Regions from separate parts of the Pseudoalteromonas sp. M8 genome, predicted to be linked through region 2. Evidence: predicted binding sites of a transcription regulator. Region 2 holds the regulator's gene; the other holds the start of a gene.
What was found. The regulator FliA, encoded in region 2, starts transcription of late flagellar genes. The targets are predictions, from matches to a motif close to CTAAAGNTNNNNNNNNNNNNGCCGATA.

Region 1 (5,147 bases), 210 kb from region 2:
GAAAAGCTGACGATACCAAATATACCTTAGATCATTTCTTCATTAAGCTGCTGCATATTAAAGATAACATGCATACCACCGCAGCCCGAGAGCAGGCTCAAGCTCGCACCCAATATATGCTGGATTTTTTAGAACAACTGAAATCAGAAATCGCGGATTAAAAATGACGAGATGAGTATCACCTCGTCATTTGCTTCACAAATACCACCACGAATAGCGCTAATGAAAAGCTGCCGGTAAAAGCCTCAACGGCTGCGATCAGTCGTGAGATCCCCACTGGCGTAATATCCCCGTAACCTAAGGTTGTGAAGGTAACAACACTAAAGTAAAAGCTGTTCAGCAGTGCCATGACGTTTTCAGATACACTGTTGTCTAAGTCCAGTTGCATTATCTGATCTTGAAACGAAACACCAAATAGAAAATAGCAAAATGCACAGGTAATTATCATACCTAGACTGAAGCGAATGACATTTTCCGGTTTTTCTCCATACCCACATAATAAGTCGACAAAGCTGGAAATTAGGTGACGTTTTGAAAATCGTGGATACTGGGCATGTCGCATGCGTAGCTCTTTGTATGTAAAGCGCCCAACCATTTCAAATAGTCCTTGGTTTTCCGCACCCTTACGCAGTAAACGATAGATCTCTTCGGATTGTAGAAACAAGTCCTCAGCGTCTTCTTTGGCTCGGTTTCTACGAGCTTCAAAAGCTTGCTGCTCTTGCAGTAATTGCTCGCCGAGTTCCATATTATCGATACGGGTGTTTTCAAGCTTTATGCCGAGCAAATTGGTGCTTTCTAAATTACAGCAGTGCAGACTGGCTTCTCTCAAATCGGCCTTCATTAGCGACGCATGCTTAATGGTATTATTAAACAGGTGCGCCCCTTTCAAATTGGCACGATAAAAGTTGCTATAAGACAGATCATAGCCATGATGATTTTCAAAGTTAACAAGATTGAGCCCTTCTAAATTGGCCCGCTTCAACTCTAAGCCTTGCAGCAAACCACCGCGCTTGGCGTAGCGTTCAAGCTTTTGGCTTAGCTCCAAGCCACCTTTATCGAATTTATTGTCATGCCAAAAGCAGTAACCTGAGCCCATATCGATTTCACTGCATTTTTTTCCCTCAGGTGATACATATTGGCAAATGGGTTTATCAGCCATAGCTTGCCTAAATCAAAATGCCTTTTTCATTAAGCGTAGCAGCAAAAATAATAAATACGGTGATTTAACGAAAAAATCTTTCTAATTTATAGAGTGTTAGAAACCACACTATTGATGAGTTTATTGCCATCGTTGGTCAAATTCATTATCTTGCATGGCGTTTGCAGTGACTCTGACAAGTTGCTCATACTATAATGCATGCTTTAGTGACTAAGAATTTGTTACCTTGCAATATCAATTAAAGAAAAGCCGAAAGCGTAAGAGCGTTGCGATAAAAATCAAAGCTGGCCAAGTCTTTGTGTATGCACCAGAGCAAATCTGCGAGCGCTGGTTACATACTTGGGTGGAAAGCAAATCCGGTTGGATAAAATCAAAGCTTGCTCTAAAAATCATACCTGAGAGCCCTCGGCCACTGGAAACAGGAATTGTGCAAGTATTTGGCGAGACCTTTATCATTCAAAGGGGCGAAAGTACGACCTCTGTAATTGATTTTGATAACAAAAGGGTGTTACTTAAGGCTGTCAAAAATGAATGGCGTGAATTAGTTGCGCTGTTAAGCGAAACGCTAAATGACTATGTAGACATGGCTATTGCGCGATATCAACCTGATATTCAAGCTCGCTTTGATACGCTAAAGATACGCGTTTATAAAAGCCGCTGGGGCAGTTTTTCATCTAAAGGCGTGCTTGCGTTTAATACGCTTTTGATTGGTGCGCCTAAGTGGGTAATCGATTATGTGGTAGTGCATGAACTTTGCCATTTTCATGTCATGGCACACAATAGCGCATTTTGGCATTTGGTAACAAAGCACTATGGCCACGACCATAAAATGGCTCGGCGTTATTTACGTGACCACGGTCGTGACTTGATGATTGAGCATTAGCATAGTGCCCTGTTTATGCCTATTATTTGCCGGGCCTCGCTTTTGCCGCGCGTTTTAACAACTTTTGAAATGTCGGGCATTCAAAATGGCTTGGCGCAGGGCATTTTGCAGCGTGATAGAGGCCATCTCGCATTGCAGTTAAATGCTTTATGGTTTCATTTAATTCATCCGCTTTGGATTGTAACTTCACCCTATCAATATCCGCTTTACCCTCGGGGGTAAACATGTCCGCTATTTCATCTAATGAAAAGCCTGCGTTTCTTCCAAGGGTAATAAGCGCTAGACGTTCAAGTATCGACGGAGGGAAAACACGTTTGAGCCCTTGTCGACCAATCGATCGGATCAGCCCTTTTTCTTCATAATATCTAAGCGTGGATGCGGGTAAACCTGACTTCTTTGCAACTTCACTGATATCCATTCTTGCCCTTGACTTAAAGTTAACTTGAACTAATAGGATAGCGGCTATCAGTAAAAAAGAGGAGTAAAAATAGTGGAAAACCTATATTCGATGTTAATGCCTGCAGTTGCTATTGGCGTAGGTGCAACGCTCGTTATGGATTTGTGGGCATTTATGCTCAGTCGCTTATTTGCCATAAAGGGCTTAGATTATGCGTTGGTTGGTAGGTGGATTGGGCACTTGTGTCAAGGAAAACTCACGCATCAAGGTATCGGGCGTAGTAAACCAATATTTGGTGAACGTGTCATTGGCTGGGGCGTGCATTATCTCATTGGGATTGTATTCGCCTTGGTGTTACTACTGAGCGTGGGCAAGCCTTGGTTGACTGAGCCTAGCCTTTTGACTGCGTTAGTTTTTGGCTTAATAACGTGTGTGTTTCCATTTTTTATTATGCAACCCTGCTTTGGTGCAGGGATCGCAGCATCTAAATTACCAGAGCCGAATAAGGCAAGGGTAAAAAGTATGACAACACATTTGATTTTTGGCTTTGGATTGTTTTTAAGCTCGTTTATATATGTAAGCTTGTTGTGAGATAACACAATAAAAGGTGGTGGAGGGAGCTGGATTCGAACCAGCGAAGGCTGAGCCGTCAGATTTACAGTCTGATCCCTTTGGCCGCTCGGGAACCCCTCCATCATTTGGAGCGTTTACTTTAAAAGTGGTGGAGGGAGCTGGATTCGAACCAGCGAAGGCTGAGCCGTCAGATTTACAGTCTGATCCCTTTGGCCGCTCGGGAACCCCTCCATACATTTTAAAGCGTTACAATTTGAAAGTGGTGGAGGGAGCTGGATTCGAACCAGCGAAGGCTGAGCCGTCAGATTTACAGTCTGATCCCTTTGGCCGCTCGGGAACCCCTCCGAAATTGTAACTGTTGTTTATGGTGGAGGGAGCTGGATTCGAACCAGCGAAGGCTGAGCCGTCAGATTTACAGTCTGATCCCTTTGGCCGCTCGGGAACCCCTCCTAAACAACGGCGGTGATAATAACAAAGTTTTTTTCGAAGTAAAGAAAACTACTAAAGTTTTTCGGAAAAAGGCCGATAAATTCATAATTAGCAAAATAATCGGTTGGAATACATGCAAATTGATGGCGTTTTAATCAGTGAGTCGCAATTAGGGTCCGCATTGAACATTAGTGTTCATCAGACGCGCTCTGCCGATTTTGCCATGCTGTTATCTATGCTATCAACTGATGCATTAGATTTTAGCCAATTTCACCTACCAAAATCTGAAGCTGCTGCAAAAGATAACTCAGAAGAAACACTAAAGAAGCAATTTGAAATAGGTCCACAAAAGCCGCTTGCGCCAAAAGAGTACAATATGCTTATTGGTCAGCATAACGCGCAGCTGGTATCTATGGGGGCGATGGCAACCTTGCGATTGCAAGAAAATTTAAATCCAGAACCTTTTGCCGCACGAAATGATAAAAAGCATATTCCACTCGACGTTGTAGAAAATTTGGAACCAGCGGTTAAAAGGCGTTTGGCGAGCGCGCAAGGTAAACTGGCCTTAGTTGCTGATAAGGCAATGGATGCGGCTGGTTTTTATGATCAAATTGCAACGGGTGATATGCAGAGTATGTTACGCGCGACGGCGTAACAACATTAGCTGCTTTTGCTCCTTCAAAATTGAGCAAATTTAAGACAAACTGGTATTAAACTTGTCATTTTACAGCTCTTTGCTTCGTTACTAGACTGACATAAAACGCTATGCTTATCGTGCTTCATGTCTAATACCAATTGAATTAATTCTCTAATCAATTTGAAGGGTGAAATAGCATATTAGCTTCGTTAAAAATTTCTCATTTAGAACAACTAAATAGCAAAATTTTTGCCTTGCTACTAAAGCTATTTCCCCGCTTCAAGATAGATCATTTACTTAATACAACTGGTATAAGCTAAACGGCCTTTAATCATCCTTAGCTCGTTTCAAGCCTTTTTTATTGCTTTGTATCTAATCTCTAGTTCAGACTATTTTAGCTACCGTGGCACTTTTTATACTTTTTATCACTGCCGCACGGACAGAGGTCATTTCTGCCTATCTTGGTTGTAGGCGTATCGTACAATTCACCATCTAAGTAATACCATCTGCCTGCTTCGGTAATAAAATTTGACCGCTCATGGAGTATATAGTGTGTGTTTTCTGCGATATAGTGCGCCTTAAACTCAACAACCCCCTGAGTAGCTTCTGCTACTTCTTCTAGCACTTCCAATTTTATAAAGTGTGCATAATTAGCAAATGCAGCAATATCGTCGATATTGTTTTGTGCTTGTTTAGCCTGGGCGTAGGTGTCATGAATATACTTTGCATCTTTTAAGCAGTATGCAGTATAGCGAGAGCGCATTAGTATTTGTGGACGCTCTGCGAATTTTTGTCCCTTAAGGTACGGCTCACAACATTGCGAATAGGGAAGGGATGAATTGCAATAACAAGACATAAAAACTTCAGTTTTAACAAATTTATATCCTGTTATTGTAGCTTGTTAAGCGCTTTGAAAACAGTGGATCGCAACGTCAGATACCGGCAGTTCCATTTTGTTGATAGTTTGCACTGATGCAATATCAGTCCAAATCACCACGGCAGCGAAATTACCATTGCTGATAGCACTTTTAAGTACATACTCAAGGTCGTATATGTGCTTTTGCCTAAT
Region 2 (5,147 bases):
GAACCTGGCTTGGCTGAGAGGCTTCAAGAATCATTAAGAGAAGCACATCACAACCAAGAAATGCTAGGGGAGCCGTCCATCTTATTAACCTCAGGTATGTTAAGAAGTGTACTGTCTCGATTTGTTAAACATACAATTCCAGGTCTTCGAGTGATGTCATATCAAGAAGTGCCGGAAGAAAGACAAATTAAGATAGTGAGCTCGGTTGGACAATAGAGGATAAAGGGGCTGTAACATGAAAATTAAACGTTTCTTCGCAAAAGATATGCGTACGGCTTTAAATGAAGTAAAAGAAGAGCTTGGTGCTGATGCTGTCATCATGTCTAACAAAAAGTTAGCAGATGGTGTTGAAATCGTCGCAGCAGTTGATAATGACCGTGCTGCTGCACCTGTTAAGCAAGCTCCAGCTGCCCGTGCGACTGCCTCAAACGAGGCTCCGACCCGCTTTGTCCGTCCAGAGCCTCGCCAAGCACAGCCAGCAAAACAAGCGCAAGTTGCCGATAGCTTAGCGGCATTGCTAGAGCGTCAAGCGCCGCGTCCTCGCTCACCAGAACTTGCTTCTATGTTCTCCCAGTCGGGGATTGATACAGAGCAAATGTTAAGCAGCCAACGTAAAACACAAACTGCTGCGCCGGCGTACCAAGCGAAGCCACAGCAAGCTCGTCGCCAATCTTTTGACTTTGATGATGATGGATTTGAGCAACCACAGCAGTGGAGCGAGTCTGATGAATTAGACAACGGTTTTGGTGATGATTTACCTGAGTTAAATGCCAAGCCTGACGAAATGAGTGCAATGCGCGAAGAAATGAACGCTATTCGTCAATTACTTGAACATCAAGTATCTGGTCTAATGAAACAAGAAATGGCTCGTCGCGATCCAACCCGTGCGTGCCTTGTAGATCGTCTGGAAGGAATGGGCATAGACAAAGACGTTGCAGAGCAAATGGCATGTTTTATCCCTGATGATGTGTCTCGTAAAGAAGCTTGGGACGCGCTGTTGAATATGGTAATTAACCAAATGCACACCACCAACAATGATATTCTTCGTCAAGGTGGCGTATTTGCAATGGTTGGTCCAACAGGTGTTGGCAAAACCACAACGGTTGCAAAATTAGCGGCATTAGGCGCACAAAAATACGGTGCAGATAAAGTGGCGCTAATAACCACCGATACCTATAGAATTGGCGCTTACGAGCAACTAGCTACCTATGGTAGAATCATCGGTTGTCCGGTTAAACAAGTTAAAGATGCAAATGAACTTGCAGAAGTGCTTTATCATTTACGCAATAAGCGTCTAGTATTAATAGATACGGCGGGAATGAGTCAAAGAGATTTGCGCTTAACTGAACAGTTAAATACACTTATGCGTAGCGCGAGTGTAGATATTCGTAGCTATTTAGTGTTGAGTGCGACAGCACAGATGAATGTGTTACAAGAAACAGTAAGACACTTCAAAAAAGTAAATTTAAGTGGCTGTATTTTCACAAAACTTGATGAAAGTCTAAGTTTGGGTGAGATAATTAGCATAGCGATTCAAAATCGCTTGCCAATAGGGTATCTTACCAACGGTCAGCGAGTGCCAGAAGACATTCGCGTAGCAAATGCTCAAAAGCTAGTAAAAAAGGCTGAGCAATTGTATTTAAAAAGAATAAAAGCACAGCACTCTCGACGTGTACCTGTAGCGTCAGAGTCAGTAGGAATGTATGATTAACACAGTTTTAGATCAAGCAAGTGGCCTGCGTAGAATGAGTCAAAATAGCAACCAGGGTGTAAAAGTAATAGCCGTGACCGGTGGTAAAGGTGGGGTGGGTAAAACCAATGTCTCGCTCAATACTGCCATCGCTATGGGCCAACAAGGACAGCGAGTTCTCGTTTTAGATGCGGACTTGGGCTTGGCAAACTGTGATGTGATGTTAGGGCTCCGAGTAGAAAAGAACCTTTCACATGTGTTGTCGGGTGAATGTGAACTAGATGAGATTCTCGTAGAAGGTCCCGCTGGTATCAAAATTGTGCCAGCTACTTCGGGTTCTCAAAGCATGGTGGAGTTGACTCCCGCAGAGCATGCTGGACTTATTCGCGCATTTAGCGAGCTTAACACTCAATTTGATGTTTTAATTGTTGATACCGCAGCTGGTATCTCAGATATGGTTCTGAGCTTCTCTCGAGCTGCACAAGATGTGATGGTTGTTGTGTGTGATGAACCGACTTCTATTACGGATGCTTATGCGTTGATCAAAGTTTTAAGCAGAGAGCATGGCGTTTATCGTTTTAAAATAGTTGCCAATATGGTCCGCAGTATGCGTGAAGGGCAAGAATTATTTGCTAAACTTTCAAAAGTTACAGACCGTTTTCTTGATGTAGCATTGGAATTAGTGGCCACAGTACCATTTGACGAAAACATGCGTAAGTCCTCTCGTAGACAAAGAGCAATCGTGGATTTATTTCCGAGCTCTCCAGCAGCAGTTGCAATTAAAGGACTTGCTGCCAAGGCAGTTAAATGGCCAATTCCTCATCAACCTTCCGGTCATCTAGAATTTTTCATTGAACAACTTGTAAACGGGTGATTATGGCTTCTCCGGTCAACAGAGCTGCGGGATATCAAACTTCTGACCATATCCATAAAGTGGTCGAGAGGCATGCTCCACTTGTCAAAAAAGTGGCATGTCACCTGATCGCTCGGCTTCCGGCAAGTGTGCAGCTCGACGATCTAATTCAATCAGGTATGATTGGATTGATTGAAGCATCTAAAAATTTCGATGCTACTAAAGGTGCTAGTTTCGAGACCTTTGCGGGGATACGCATCCGAGGTGCAATGCTAGATGAAATCCGTCGCGGAGATTGGGCCCCTCGGTCCGTACATAAAAACAGCAGAATGGTAGCCGAAGCGATATCTGAGCTCGAATCTCTCCTTGGCCGCGAACCAAAAGACACTGAAATCGCTGAAAAACTTGATATATCTTTAGATGAGTACCATCATATTTTACATGATGTAAATGCAAGTAAAGTCATCGGCATTGAGGATCTAGGGGTTGATGAAGATGTGATAACCCCAGCAAACAGCGATTTTGCGCTAGACAAACCGTTTAATAACGTTAAAAATGAACGTTTTAACGAGTCTTTAGTAAATGCTATCAAAGCACTACCCGAAAGGGATGCTCTGGTGTTGTCACTTTACTATAACGACGAAATGAATTTAAAAGAGATTGGTGCCATCCTTGATGTCAGTGAATCTCGAGTAAGCCAAATTCACGGTCAGGCAATGATAAAGCTCAAAGCTAAAATCAATGACTGGATAAATTAGAGTACATAAAATAGTTGGGTTCGAACCTCACTGGAGGAAGTTTTGGATAAGAACATGAAGATTCTCGTGGTTGATGATTTCTCTACTATGAGAAGAATAATCAAAAACCTATTAAGAGATTTAGGCTTTACCAATGTTCAAGAAGCTGATGATGGTAGTACAGCACTTCCGATGCTACAAAATCAGGAGTTTGACTTTGTAGTAACTGATTGGAACATGCCGGGCATGCAAGGTATTGATCTGCTTCGTGCAATACGCGCAGATGAAAAGCTTAAGCACATTCCAGTGTTGATGGTTACCGCAGAAGCGAAAAAAGAACAAATTGTTGCAGCAGCGCAAGCTGGGGTGAACGGATATATTGTTAAACCGTTTACTGCAGGTACGCTCAAGACTAAGCTTGAAAAAGTATTTGAGCGACTAGGCTAAACAGCAAGGGGATATGGCCTATGTCTGTAAATGCTGCGCCGCAAATTACACTTGAACAAGCCAAGCAACTTGTTGAGCTACTAGAGCAAGGTGAACAAGAAAAAGCTGACCAGCTGATTTTAGAAGCTGCTAACAAAGAGCAATCGGAGTTATTTGCAGAAGTTGGAAAGCTAACTCGCCAATTACACGAGTCCTTGAAGAACTTTGAGCTGGATACTCGACTCTCAGATCTCACGACAGAGGCTATACCTGACGCCAAGCAGCGTCTTAATTATGTTATGGAAATGACAGAAAGCGCTGCTAATAAAACGATGGACGCGGTCGAAGAAAGCTTACCTCTTGCGCAGAATCTTGCGGATGAGTTAGCACAAATAAAGCCCACTTGGGATCGGTTGATGAGCAGAGATATTCAACTCGGTGAGTTTAAATCTCTGTGTCATGATCTCGACAGCTTTATGCAGACTTCAAAGACACGTACAGACGAATTACAAGGCTTAATGACTAATGTGCTGATGGCGCAAGACTATCAGGATTTGACTGGGCAGGTCATCCGTCGAGTCATTGAGCTTGTGAGAGAAGTAGAAGATAGTCTCATTCACCTTCTAACTGTGTTTGGTACTTCGGATGAAGCGCCTGCTGTTGCAGAAAATGCGAATGAAAACGAAATAAAAACAACTGAGACTATCAGTGATGAATTGTCTGGACCTGAAGGTCCAATTATTGACGCTGAATCGCGAGATGACGTGGTTTCTGGTCAAGACGAAGTCGATGACTTGCTATCTAGTTTAGGCTTCTAGTTGGAGAGTGTGTATGAGCTTTGAAGTCGATGAAGATATCTTGCAGGACTTTCTTGTTGAAGCAGGCGAAATATTAGAACTGTTATCTGAACAGCTTGTTGAACTAGAAAATAATCCCGAAGATAAAGAACTTCTCAATGCGATTTTCCGTGGCTTCCATACTGTTAAAGGTGGAGCAGGCTTCCTCGGTATGACCGAACTGGTTGATGCCTGTCACGGTGCAGAGAACGTGTTTGATGTACTAAGACAAGGGCAGCGAAAAGTAACGTCAGAATTAATGGATGTTATTTTGCAATCTTTGGATACGATCAACGAAATGTTCGCTTGTATTCAAAACCGAGAGGAACCCGAAGCTGCCGATCCTGTGTTGCTTGAAACCCTCCATAAACTCAGCCAACCAGCATCTGAAGACGAAGTCAGAGAAGTGATTGAGGAACCTGTTTCAGAGCCTGAATCTGTTGTACCAGATTTAAGTGCGGATGATATTCTATTCGATGCGGACGCAGATTCAGGCGATGATAGCGGCTCTAGCATTGATGAGATAACAGAAGAAGAATTTGAAAATCTATTAGATGAGTTACACGGCTCTGGTAATGCGCCTGCTGTCGCACCAGCGGCTAAAC

Region 1: a site for FliA is predicted at 3,514-3,540, ahead of GSF13_RS12880 (VC2046/SO_2500 family protein). Genes of this name have one in related genera too.

What each region holds. Positions count from the first base shown of each region.
Region 1 covers NZ_CP047240.1:1,817,302-1,822,448, forward strand. The annotation lists gene GSF13_RS12835 (HD domain-containing protein) at 1-161, shown strand, start outside; gene GSF13_RS12840 (ion channel) at 179-1,159, opposite strand; gene GSF13_RS12845 (YgjP-like metallopeptidase domain-containing protein) at 1,386-2,042, shown strand; gene GSF13_RS12850 (helix-turn-helix domain-containing protein) at 2,065-2,460, opposite strand; gene GSF13_RS12855 (DUF2938 domain-containing protein) at 2,533-3,030, shown strand; tRNA gene GSF13_RS12860 (tRNA-Tyr) at 3,048-3,132, opposite strand; tRNA gene GSF13_RS12865 (tRNA-Tyr) at 3,159-3,243, opposite strand; tRNA gene GSF13_RS12870 (tRNA-Tyr) at 3,273-3,357, opposite strand; tRNA gene GSF13_RS12875 (tRNA-Tyr) at 3,378-3,462, opposite strand; gene GSF13_RS12880 (VC2046/SO_2500 family protein) at 3,575-4,096, shown strand; gene GSF13_RS12885 (YchJ family protein) at 4,473-4,934, opposite strand; gene GSF13_RS12890 (SulA-like leucine-rich domain-containing protein) at 4,980-5,147, opposite strand, start outside.
Region 2 covers NZ_CP047240.1:1,607,005-1,612,151, forward strand. The annotation lists gene flhA (flagellar biosynthesis protein FlhA) at 1-216, shown strand, start outside; gene flhF (flagellar biosynthesis protein FlhF) at 236-1,711, shown strand; gene GSF13_RS11885 (MinD/ParA family protein) at 1,704-2,564, shown strand; gene GSF13_RS11890 (RNA polymerase sigma factor FliA) at 2,567-3,301, shown strand; gene cheY (chemotaxis response regulator CheY) at 3,344-3,727, shown strand; gene GSF13_RS11900 (protein phosphatase CheZ) at 3,748-4,524, shown strand; gene GSF13_RS11905 (chemotaxis protein CheA) at 4,538-5,147, shown strand, end outside.